Regions from separate parts of the Shewanella baltica genome, predicted to be linked through region 1. Evidence: predicted binding sites of a transcription regulator. Region 1 holds the regulator's gene; each other region holds the start of a gene.
What was found. Region 1 encodes sigma-54, which starts transcription at its own class of promoters, with help from an activator protein. Its sites were predicted from a motif close to GTTGGCACGNNNNTNGNNT; they were not measured.
Positions count from the first base shown of each region.

Region 2: flgF (flagellar basal-body rod protein FlgF) is a predicted target of sigma-54. The motif match lies at 1,344-1,362, and genes of this name have one in related genera.
Region 3: flgB (flagellar basal body rod protein FlgB) is a predicted target of sigma-54. The motif match lies at 1,344-1,362, and genes of this name have one in related genera.
Region 4: glnA (glutamate--ammonia ligase) is a predicted target of sigma-54. The motif match lies at 1,436-1,454, and genes of this name have one in related genera.

Region 1 covers NZ_UGYM01000002.1:4,035,708-4,038,889, forward strand. The annotation lists gene lptA (lipopolysaccharide transport periplasmic protein LptA) at 1-430, shown strand, start outside; gene lptB (LPS export ABC transporter ATP-binding protein) at 427-1,158, shown strand; gene DYH48_RS18090 (RNA polymerase factor sigma-54) at 1,266-2,744, shown strand; gene hpf (ribosome hibernation promoting factor) at 2,773-3,060, shown strand; gene ptsN (PTS IIA-like nitrogen regulatory protein PtsN) at 3,063-3,182, shown strand, end outside.
Region 2 covers NZ_UGYM01000002.1:1,154,862-1,158,043, forward strand. The annotation lists gene flgE (flagellar hook protein FlgE) at 1-1,226, shown strand, start outside; gene flgF (flagellar basal-body rod protein FlgF) at 1,399-2,142, shown strand; gene flgG (flagellar basal-body rod protein FlgG) at 2,153-2,941, shown strand; gene flgH (flagellar basal body L-ring protein FlgH) at 2,953-3,182, shown strand, end outside.
Region 3 covers NZ_UGYM01000002.1:1,151,155-1,154,336, reverse strand. The annotation lists gene flgD (flagellar hook assembly protein FlgD) at 1-463, opposite strand, end outside; gene flgC (flagellar basal body rod protein FlgC) at 488-904, opposite strand; gene flgB (flagellar basal body rod protein FlgB) at 907-1,311, opposite strand; gene DYH48_RS05180 (CheR family methyltransferase) at 1,455-2,294, opposite strand; gene DYH48_RS05175 (chemotaxis protein CheV) at 2,394-3,182, opposite strand, start outside.
Region 4 covers NZ_UGYM01000002.1:4,441,049-4,444,230, forward strand. The annotation lists gene typA (translational GTPase TypA) at 1-482, opposite strand, end outside; gene glnA (glutamate--ammonia ligase) at 1,542-2,951, shown strand.

The sequences.
Region 1 (3,182 bases):
GAACAACCAGATCATCTTCTTTGGTCCGGTTGAAGTCACCCAAGGTTCGATTAAAATCCATGCAGATCAACTGCGTGCATTTTCTGCCGAAGGTGAAAATAGCAAAATTTTAGTGGCCACTGGCAACCCTGCGACGTACAGCCAAGTATTAGACGATGGCCGTCCAGCCTCGGCGAGCGCGAAAGAAATTCGTTACGATATGGCGAGCCGCACCCTGACACTTAAAGGCAAAGCCTCGTTAGATCAAGCGGGCAGCCAAGTGACGGGTAATTTGATCCGCTACAACATCATCCAGCAAAAATTGATTGCTGAGAGCACCGGCAGTGGTGACGATCGCGTGATAACGATTATTCAGCCAGAAAGCTATCAAGATGATGCCAAACCAGACGCGCCAGCAGATAAACCTGTGAAAAAGCAGGACTCTAAATGACCCAAATCACCCTAAGAGCACAAAATCTGGCGAAGAGTTACAAGAGTCGCCAAGTGGTTAAAGACGTTAGTCTGACGGTAAAAACCGGTCAAGTCGTTGGCCTACTCGGCCCGAACGGCGCGGGTAAAACCACAACCTTTTACATGGTCGTTGGTCTGGTTAAAAGCGATAAAGGCCATATCTTTATCGACGATGATGATTTAACCGCAGATCCTATGCACCTGCGTGCCCGCAAAGGCATAGGTTACTTGCCGCAGGAAGCCAGTATCTTCCGTAAACTGACCGTCCATGACAACATCATGGCCGTGCTGCAAACGCGTAAAGAACTGAAAAAAGAGCAAAGGGAAGAAGAGCTAGAACATCTGCTTGAAGAGTTCCACATCACCCATATCCGTGACAGCCAAGGCATGTCATTGTCGGGCGGTGAACGTCGCCGTGTCGAAATTGCGCGGGCGTTAGCAGCAAATCCTAAGTTCATTTTGCTCGATGAACCCTTTGCTGGTGTCGATCCGATTTCGGTTATCGACATTAAAAAGATTATCGAACAGCTCAAAAGTCGTGGCCTTGGCGTGTTGATCACAGACCACAATGTCCGTGAGACATTAGATGTGTGTGAACATGCCTATATCGTGAGTCACGGAAACTTGATTGCCGAAGGAACACCCGCAGAGATCTTAGACAATCAGCAAGTTAGGGCTGTGTACTTAGGTGAACAATTCAGGCTATAGTTAATCAAGCGGAGCCAATGCAGGCAATTTATGCCAACATTGGACTCCACTCAAGATGATAACAAGCGACCTCATCCAACAATAATAACGTAGGGATCAGCGGTAACATGAAAGCGTCACTCCAGCTCAAACTGGGTCAACAGTTAACCATGACGCCACAATTACAACAGGCCATACGTCTGTTGCAACTGTCGTCATTAGAACTGCAGCAAGAGATCCAGCAAGCCTTAGATTCTAATCCCCTTCTCGAGCTGGAAGAGGATCAATTCGACGCCACTAAAGACCCTGTAAACCAAACGCTATCCGATACGGATTTCAGTGAATCTAGCACCCTGCCGCCAGAAAAAGACAGCTCCACCATAGACACGGCAGAGTCGCTCACGAAAGAGTCCATGCCCGACGAACTCCCCATGGACACCACATGGGATGAAGTGTTCACCGCCTCACCCAATTCTGGCCCCGGCGGCAGTCGTGAAGACGATATGCCCTTCCAAGGTGAGACCAGTGAAGGCTTGTATGAACACTTAGAATGGCAAAAAAACCTCACGCCGTTTTCTGAAACCGATTTAGCCATTGCCACCGCCATTATTGATGCCATCGACGATCAAGGCTATCTCACCCAAAGCACTGACGAAATCCTCGAAGCCATGGGCAATTCGGAGGTCGAGCTCGACGAAGTCGAAGCCGTACTCAAGCGCATTCAACATTTTGATCCCATTGGTGTTGCCGCCCGCGATTTAAGCGAGTGCCTGTTGATCCAACTGTCGCATTTCGCCGCTGACACGCCCAACCTAGAAAACGCCCGCATGCTGATCAAAGATCATTTAGATCTGATCGCCACCCGCGATTTTAGATTGTTGATGCGTAAGACTAAATTAAAAGAGGATGAGTTAAGAGACGGCATCGCGCTTATCCAAACCCTCAATCCCCGCCCAGGTTTATTGATTACGCCCAACGATGACGAATACGTCATCCCAGATGTGTCAGTGTCGAAGAAAAATGGCCGCTGGGTGGTTGAGCTGAATCCTGACTGCATGCCAAAAATCAATGTAAACCAACATTATGCCTCGATGGCGCGCAGCACTAAAAGCCAAGCCGATAGCCAATTTATTCGTGGTCATCTGCAAGAGGCTAAATGGTTTATCAAGAGTTTAGAGAGCCGTAATGATACCCTGTTGAAGGTGGCGAACTGTATCGTCCAATATCAGCAAGGTTTCTTTGAATACGGTGAAGAAGCCATGAAACCTATGGTGCTTAACGATATTGCCGAAGCGGTAGAAATGCATGAGTCGACCATCTCACGAGTGACGACACAGAAATACATGCATACCCCTAAGGGACTTTTTGAACTAAAATACTTCTTCTCTAGCCACGTCGGTACTGACGATGGTGGGGAGTGCTCATCCACAGCAATCAGAGCCTTCATTAAGAAACTGGTTGCAGCGGAAAACCAGAAAAAACCATTGAGCGACAGTAAGATGGCGCAACTTCTGGCAGAACAAGGGATCAACGTAGCCCGCAGAACCATTGCGAAGTACCGAGAGGCTATGCTCATTCCGCCTTCTAATCAGCGTAAAAGTTTATAACCTACAGTGGATATCGGAGGACGTTTCTATGCAAATAAACCTGAGTGGACACCATGTCGAAATTACCGAATCGTTACGCGCATATGTAGAAGAAAAGTTTTCAAAACTTGAACGCCATTTCGAACAGATCAATAATGTGCACGTTGTGCTCAATGTCGAGAAAATGCAACAGATTGCCGAAGCGAGAATAAATCTTATCGGTGGTGAAGTTTTTGCTACTTCAGAGCATGCTGACATGTATGCCGCTATAGACGCCCTGATTGACAAGCTTGATCGTCAGGTTATTAAACACAAAGAGAAGTTAACAAAACACTAATAATGGAACTTTGTACCATACTGCGGCCGGAGTGCACTACCTGCGCCACTCCGGGCAGCAAGAAAAAGGTACTGGAACTCATCAGCGACTTAGTCGCTGCCCAGTACCCGACCCTCTCATCT
Region 2 (3,182 bases), 2.9 Mb from region 1:
CTATTTTTTCAAATTCCAAAACAGCTGTCGGTGGTGGTGTCGCAACGAGTCAGGTCGCCCAGCAATTTCATCAAGGCAGCTTACAGCTGACAAGTAACTCCCTTGATATGGCAATTAAAGGCGGTGGCTTCTTTGTCACTGCCTCTGAGATTGGCAGTCTTGACCATTCGTTTACTCGTGCAGGGGCATTTAAAGTCGATTCAAATAACTACATGGTTGATTCTGCCGGTAATTTTTTGCAGACGTTCCCTGTGGATAAAGATGGTAACTCGACATCGGTAAGTTTGACTACAGCTAAACCAGTGCAAATCCCTGATACTGCAGGTAGCCCAATAAAAACTGAAAATGTCAGTTTACAAATGAATCTAAATGCTAAGGAAAGTACCCTTGACCCTGCTGCATTCGATCCTCTAGACCCTAAGACATACAATAACGTTACCTCAATGACTATGTATGACTCACTCGGTGAGCCACACATCATGACAACCTATTTTGTTAAGCCTAATGATGCCTCTTATAATGGAGAGAGCAATTGGGTGGCCTATTACGCTATTGATGGTAAACAAGTCGATCTAGATGGTGCTGCAGGTACTTATCAAACGGATACTACGGGCGATGGTAATCCTGACTCAACCAGTACAGCGCAGACAACCGGCGGTTGGAAGGGCTCTGTACTCAAGTTCAATTCTGTTGGTGTCTATACCGGTAGTGATCCAGCGGTCGTTAAGACTGAGACTTTAGGTGTGGGTGGTGCAGGCGTTTTAGGTGCTGGAGCTGATGGCACTCAAGACTTAACAATTAAGTTTAATGCGCCAACTCAATATGCTGCTCCTTTTGCGGCAACAGAGTTAACACAAGACGGTACTACTGTTGGTCGTTTAACTAACGTTGAAATTGGTGCTGATGGTTTAATTACTGCAAGTTACTCGAACGGTTCAAGTGTGCCTTTAGCACGGGTTGCCTTGGTTCGATTTGCTAACGAACAAGGTTTAACACAAGTGGGTAACACTTCGTGGAAAGCTAGCTTGAATTCTGGTCCTGCTCTTGCTGGTGAGGCAAATAGCGGTACTTTTGGTAGCATCAGTTCATCGGCGTTAGAACAATCGAATATCGATTTGACCACTGAACTGGTCGATTTGATTTCGGCGCAGCGTAACTTCCAAGCGAACTCTCGTACCCTTGAAGTAAACAACACGCTGCAACAAACCGTATTACAAATCCGCTAATCATTACATTGTATGACTAAGTGTTGCCGCCAGTGGCAACACTTAGCCTTTATCTAGCTGTCAATTCACTTCATTTTCCTATTCTTCAATTCTATCAGTAAATTAAAAGTCAATTTTGTTGGCATGATGCTTGCTTTGCTATTGTCATGTAGAAAATTTGACGGAGCAGTCTGTGGACAAATTCCTTTATGTCGCCATGAGTGGTGCCAAGCAAAATATGAATGAGCTGGCGCTCCGTGCGAACAACTTAGCCAACGCGAATACCGACGGTTTTAAATCCGATATGGCGCAAGCTCGCTCGATGCAGGCCTTCGGTGAAGGATTGCCGACAAGGGTGTTTGCGATGACAGAATCTCCGTCAGCAAATTTTCGCTCTGGCCCCATAAAAACCACTGGACGAGATCTCGATGTTGCCATTAAAGGCGACGGCTGGTTTGCCGTTCAGGCGAAAGATGGCAGTGAAGCTTATACCCGCTCAGGCAGTTTAAGTTTCGACTCTACGGGTTTACTACACAATGACAGGGGAAATCCTGTTATGGGAGATGCGGGCCCCATAGTGTTGCCGCTCCCTATTGAGAAGGTTTCAATTTCTCAGGATGGCATTATTTCTGTTCGACCTCAGGGCGCTACCGCTGAAGTGGTGGAAGAAGTTGGTCGCTTGAAACTCGTTAATCCCGGCAATGCGCAGATGATGCGTGGTGAAGATGGATTATTTCGACAAATGTCAGGAGAACCAGCACCAGCTGATCCTTTCGTCGCAGTTGAAAGTGGCGCAGTGGAAGGCAGTAACGTAAACCCTGTCGATGAAATGGTGTCTTTGATTGACCTTCAGCGTCAGTTTGAATTGCAAGTCAAGATGATGAAAACCGCGGAAGAAAATGATCGCGCTTCATCCTCATTAATGCGTATTAGTTAGGAGATAGATTATGCATCCGGCGTTATGGATTAGTAAAACTGGCTTAGACGCACAGCAAACTGACATTGCGGTGATCTCAAACAACGTGGCGAACGCCAGCACTGTGGGCTACAAGAAAAGTCGCGCAGTATTTGAAGATTTGCTTTACCAAACAGTTAACCAAGCGGGCGGTGTCAGCGCTTCTAACACTAAGTTACCTAATGGGTTAAACATAGGTGCGGGTACCAAAGTCGTCGCCACGCAGAAAATGTTTACCCAAGGCAACATGCTGACTACGGATAACTCATTGGATCTTATGATTGAAGGCCCAGGCTTTTTTGAAATCCAGCTACCTGATGGTACTGCGGCCTATACCCGAAATGGTCAGTTTACCTTAGACGATACGGGCCAGATTGTGACACCCGGTTCTGGCTACTTGCTGCAACCCGCGATCACTATTCCTGACAATGCGACCAGTATTACCGTTTCCGCGGAGGGTGAAGTTTCAGTGAAAACCCCTGGTACTGCTGAGAACCAAGTTGTGGGTCAGTTGACTATGACGGATTTTATTAATCCATCGGGTCTAGATCCCATGGGGCAAAACTTATACACGGAAACTGGTGCGAGCGGCACGCCAATTCAAGGTACCGCTTCGTTAGATGGTATGGGAGCGATTCGTCAAGGCGCCTTAGAAACCTCTAACGTTAACGTGACCGAAGAACTGGTGAACCTTATCGAAAGTCAGCGCATTTACGAGATGAACTCCAAAGTGATTTCAGCGGTAGATCAGATGCTGTCTTATGTGACTCAGAATTTATAGAGGCAAACATCATGGCTAGATATCTTGTGGTGGCCGTCGCGTTATTGCTTGCAGCCTGTAGCTCGACGCAAAAGAAACCCCTTGCGGATGATCCCTTTTACGCGCCGGTATACCCAGAGGCTCCGCCAACAAAAATTGCCGCGACAGGTTCTATTTATCAAGACAGTCAAGCATCTAGCTTGTATTCGGATATTCGTGCTCACAAAGTGGGTGACATTATCACTATCGTTTTGAAAGAGTC
Region 3 (3,182 bases), 2.9 Mb from region 1:
CTGGAATTTTATCAGGGGTACTGACCACACCTTTCATCGTTGGGCTTTCAGCTGAAATATTGCCTGTATCGGTTGGGATCAACACCTTACGACCAACGAGTCCCGATGCCTGCAGTGCTTGGCTAGAAGTCATAACACTGTTTAAGTTAACTATTTGATCATTTAACTTACCGATACCGTCAACGGTCGAAAATGATGCCATCTGCGCAATCATTTGATCGTTGTCGACAGGCTTAAAAGGGTCCTGCATCGATAACTGTTGGCTTAATAACGAGAAAAAGTCATCTTGAGTTAACTGTTGGCTTTTCGCTTCCGGTACTATCGAATCTTTTGGCAGTCTTATGCCATCAAGAAACGGATTACCCGTTGAACTGGTTGATGAGTTGGTCGTCACAGCATTTGACTGACTCTTATTTTGAGCCGTCTGCGTCGATGCTTGGTTAATTTGATTAATGAGGCTCACAGCTTACCTCCTAAGTAACACATGTTATTTACCCATCCCAAGTGTTTGTTGCAGCATAGACTTAGCTGCTTCAGCGACCTGAACATTCATTTGATATGAGCGCGAAGCAGAAATCATATCTGCCATTTCTTCCATGACATTAACATTCGGTTTATAAATAAAGCCGTCCGCATCCGCCATGGGATGATCGGGCGAGTATTCTTTTAGTAGTGGTTTATCACTTTCAACAATGCCTTTTACCGCAACACCTTGAGAGGCTTGTTGCTGGCTTTGAGCTTTAGCCATTTCAGCTTCAAAAATAGGATGACGGGAACGATAGGTCTTATCTACGCTACTCGAGACGGAATCAGCGTTAGCTATGTTACTCGCAGTGGTGTTCAACCTGACCGATTGAGCCGACATTCCCGAGCCAGCAACATCAAATATGCTAAATAAACTCATGATTAATCCCCTCTCAGCGCTTTCTTCATGCCACTAAACTTACTGTCTAAAAAGCCTAATGACATTTGATATTCAAGGGCATTTTGCATGAATGCCGATTGTTCCTGTTGGATATCAACGGTATTGCCATCACCGGTATCGGGTTGATTTGGCACACGGAACTTAACAAATTGACCTGTCAACTCAGCAAGACCAAAATGCTTGTCTGACTCTTGCATTTCAAGACTATTACGCTGCTGTTGTTGGCCACGGGCGGCCTGCATTGCCGCAGAAAAATCAACATCACGGGCTTTATAATGTGGCGTATCGGCGTTAGCGATATTGCTCGAAATGACTTCAGCTCGCTGCGCTCTAATACCGAGAGTGTACTGATGCACACCCAGTGCATTATCAAAATTGATCGCCATAAAATTGCCTCCTCGTGTTACTCACGGAAATAAAGCAATTCATGTGCCAACATAGGGGAATAATGATAATAACAATAGAGATGAGCAAGTGATGGGTAAAAAATTACCGACAAATGTCGGTAATTTTCTTTAAAGCAGCAGACTTAAGTCTTTTTCTGGTAATAAATCCCAGGGTTACAACGGACCATGTCAAACTCATCCGTTAAACCAGCTATAGATTCAGAAGCACCAAGAAATAAGATCCCTTTGGGATTAAGAGCGGCAGCGAATTGCCGCAAAATTTTTGCCTTTGCCTCAGGCGCAAAATAAATCAGCACATTGCGGCAAAAGATAATGTCGAACTTACCAAGTAAGCTATAACTTTCAAGCAGATTATGTGCCCTAAAGTTCACCAAACGCTTAACATTATCCTTTAACTTCATATTGCCTGAAGGTAAAGCATCAAAAAACTGACGCTTTCGCTCTTCGGATAAACCGCGCGCTAATGCCAAGCTATCGTACTCAGCATTTTTGCAACGTTCCAACATGGAAGGCGATAAATCCGTGGCTTGAATTGACGCACTGCCCGCAAGCGCACCAGGCTTCTTCTGCTGATACTCAAGAATCGTCATCGCCAATGAATAGGGTTCTTGCCCAGATGAACACGCGGCTGACCAAATCTTAAGTGGACGACCTAAACGACTGTACTCAGGTAACAAAACGTTATGCAATAACTCAAATGGATAACGATCACGAAACCAAAGGGTTTCATTGGTCGTCATAGCATCGATCACTTCAGCCCGAAGCGCACGTTCCGTTGGCTTCATCGAATGCTTAACCACATCGGATAAGGATGGCAGGTTATATTTCCCCATCAGAGGAGCTAGACGACTGCGCACCAGATATTGCTTATTTTCACCCAGTACGATGCCGCTGTGTTGCTCTAAGAACAACCTAAATTGATTATATTCAGCTTCAGCGAGTGATTTATTTGGCACATTCACATCCTAAATCCTATAGCAAGCACCAAAATCAGTGCGAAACCATCATGTTATAAAGTCGAGATTATAGCGTAAAGCGTATCTAGGTACTAACTACTGCACTTACAAACTTAAGTGTTTATTCACGGCAGCAGCCAGTTCGTCGGGATTAAACTTAGCGATAAAGTCATTGGCCCCCACTTTTTGAACCATTGCCTGATTGAATACACCACTTAACGATGTGTGCAGTACCACTTTAATATGCTTGAGCTTAGGATCATCTCGGATCTCAGCGGTCAGGGTATAACCATCCATTTCAGGCATCTCAATGTCTGAGATAATGAGAGGGATTTCATCGGCAACATTGTCCATTTCTTTGGCGATTTCTTTAAGCTTATCTAATGCTTCTCGACCATCTTTTGCGGTATCAATTTGTAAGTTCAATGACTCGAGTGAACGAATAATTTGCTTACGCGCCACGGCAGAATCATCGATAACCATAATATGGTAATGCTGGGTTCTGTCGAGGGTCAGCTTTTCATTGGCTTCTTCACTGATAGCGGTTTTAACCGGTGAAATCTCATCTAAGATTTTTTCTACGTCGAGAATTTCAACCAATTCACCTTCAATCTCAGTTACAGCCGTCAGATAAGAATAACGACCGGCGCCTTGAGGCGGAGGCATAATCGCTTCCCAATTCATGTTGATAATCCGCTCAACAGAACTGACCAAGAAGCCTTGAACGCTGCGGTTATATTCAGAAATAATGATGAAACAGTTTTCAGTACTCGCTAAAGGTCTACCACCTGTTGCCGCACTCAGATCAATAACTGAAATAGTCGTACCGCGAATATGCGCGACACCTTTAACATAAGGATTAAGTTTAGGCAAAGTTGTCAGTGGCGGGCACTG
Region 4 (3,182 bases), 410 kb from region 1:
GGGAAATCTAATTGCTCGTCAGTTGCGCCTAAGTTGTCGAACAGGTCGAATACTTGGTCGATAACCCAATCTGGGCGTGCACCTGGACGGTCAATCTTGTTGATAACAACGATTGGCTTTAAGCCTTGAGCAAACGCTTTCTTCGTTACGAAGCGAGTTTGTGGCATTGGACCGTCAACGGCATCAACCAGCAATAATACTGAGTCAACCATAGACAGAACACGCTCAACCTCACCACCGAAATCGGCGTGGCCTGGGGTATCAACGATGTTAATACGGTAGTCGTTCCACTTGATGGCAGTATTCTTTGCCAGAATCGTGATCCCACGTTCCTTTTCAAGATCGTTGGAGTCCATCACCCGCTCAGTGGCTTCTCCTCGGGTTGCAAGGGTGCCTGACTGTGACAGCAACTTGTCTACCAGGGTCGTTTTGCCATGGTCAACGTGTGCAATAATGGCGATGTTACGTAAATTCTCTAGCACGGATAAACCTCTTACCATCAAACAAAAATAGGGATATTTCAGTAATTCGTTATGGCGATCTAGCTCGATCCGCCACAATAAAAAGCGTGCCATTCTACTCCAGAGCGGCCTTGGCGCACAGGATTATTTTTGAACACTTATAAAACAATCCGCCGATCCTTGGGTAATTCCTGCCAATATTCCATTGAGTGAAATCCTCTACCGCCACAGTTAAAGCACTGTTCAATTGCCATATTAGTAGGGAAAATCCGAGTTAAGCAGCTGAATTTGCTATTTTTCATACTCTAGACGCAAACAATTTCTGCTGATTTAAACATCAATTAAAATTGATGTCACCGCGATGAAATCATCTCGCCGAGAAACAGCAATAAATTCTAGCGTACATTTAACTGAGCATTCATATTGGCGTTTATGACCGCGAAAACTGAATGTCTTTAAGACTCACTTCATTGTCACGCTATACCTTTATTACGCATTACTTATTCACTTGGTCTGTGAACAACAAAGACATTTCGCACATGAGAACGAACTCTTTCCTAATAATATGATAATAAACCACTATTGGATTGAGAATGCGTGGCATAGTTGGACAGACTAGCGTGGTTTTATGACAATTATGCGGCGGCGAAATAGCCCAGAGAAATAGTCCAGTTCTGTGCTGAAAAGATGTGCTAGATTCAGTGCTGCTGTCCTTATGCGACTAATGTGGGCCAAGGCGTCACTGCCATCTCACTGCCACATAAGCAGTGCATGTTATTACTTTGGATCCAAGCCTAGGTTTGCATGAATCAATTCAGTGCGCACCAAAATGGATTGGTGCACCAAAATGGATTGATGCACCAAAATGGATTGATGCACCAAAATGCCACAGCTGAAGGCACCATAGTGGTGCAAACACGAATCCAATTAAGTGCAGAAAAGATTTTAAACCTTGTTAATCAGCTAGTTAAATTATTGGCATGGATATCGCTTTATCGCTCGTAAGTTTGGCTCAAGATAAATAACTTGAGTTAAAAGATTATAGAAGGGGCATCCCTTTACCCTACCGGAGGCTTGAGAATGTCAGTTGAATCAGTTTTAAAGCAACTTGAAGAATTAGAAGTTAAGTTCGTTGATTTACGTTTTACCGACACTAAAGGTAAAGAGCAGCACGTATCTATTCCTTCTCATCAGGTAGATGCTGATTTCTTCGAAGACGGCAAAATGTTTGACGGTTCTTCTATCGCAGGTTGGAAGGGCATTAACGAATCAGACATGGTACTGATGCCAGATCCAACGACATTCGTACTGGATCCTTTCACCGAAGAAACCACAGCGCTGATCCGTTGTGACATTCTTGAACCAGGTACTATGACGGGTTATGACCGTGACCCACGTTCAATTGCTAAAAAAGCAGAAGCTTACCTAATCTCTACTGGTATCGCTGATACTGTTTTGATTGGCCCAGAACCAGAATTCTTCCTATTTGATGATGTCCGTTTCGGTACTGACATGTCAGGTTGTTTCGTTAAGATCGACGCTAAAGAAGCGGCTTGGAACTCAGGCACTAGCTACGAAGGCGGCAACACAGGTCACCGTCCATTCACTAAAGGCGGTTACTTCCCAGTTGCACCGGTTGACTCATCACAAGACCTACGTAGCGCTATGTGTTTAGTGCTTGAAGAAATGGGTCAAGTGGTTGAAGCGCATCACCACGAAGTGGCGACTGCGGGTCAAAACGAAATCGCAACTCGCTTCAACACGTTAACTAAGAAAGCGGATGAAATCCAAATTCTGAAGTACGTAGTGCACAACATGGCACACGCTTACGGTAAGACGGCGACTTTCATGCCTAAACCCATCGTTGGCGACAACGGTAGCGGCATGCACGTTCACCAATCTCTGGCGAAAGACGGTGTTAACTTGTTCGCTGGCGACAAATACGCGGGTTTAAGTGAAACGGCGCTGTACTACATAGGTGGTATCATCAAGCACGCTCGCGCGCTGAACGCTTTCACTAACCCAAGCACTAACTCTTACAAGCGTTTAGTGCCACACTTTGAAGCACCTGTTATGTTGGCCTACTCTGCCCGTAACCGCTCTGCATCAATCCGTATTCCAGTGGTACCAAGCCCTAAAGGCCGTCGTATCGAAGCGCGTTTCCCAGATCCACATGCCAACCCATACTTAGGTTTCGCAGCGCTGCTGATGGCCGGTCTTGACGGTATCCAAAACAAGATCCACCCAGGTGAAGCGATGGACAAAGATCTGTACGATCTGCCTCCAGAAGAAGCGGCTGAAATCCCACAAGTGGCAACGTCATTAGAAAACGCCCTTGAAAATCTGCAAGCTGACCATGAGTTCCTGACAAAAGGCGGCGTGTTCAGTGAAGATTTCATCCAATCTTATATCGTACTGAAAACAGCAGAAGCTGAGCGTGTAGCACGTACAACTCACCCACTTGAGTTTGAAATGTACTACAGCTTGTAATCCTTACTCGCAAATTGATTAAGCCCCGAATTGTCGGGGCTTTTTTATGCCTAGCGGGGCATCTATGACGATTGAATTATTTTATGTAATTAACTGAATAGCCATCCCCACACACTCATTAGCCATTACACTCGCAGCGACCCCAATAGCAACAGAGACTTGTTCTATATAAGGTAGAGAACCATCTCAGTTCCATTAGATGAATGTGAATTAAGTGGGGACACATAACGG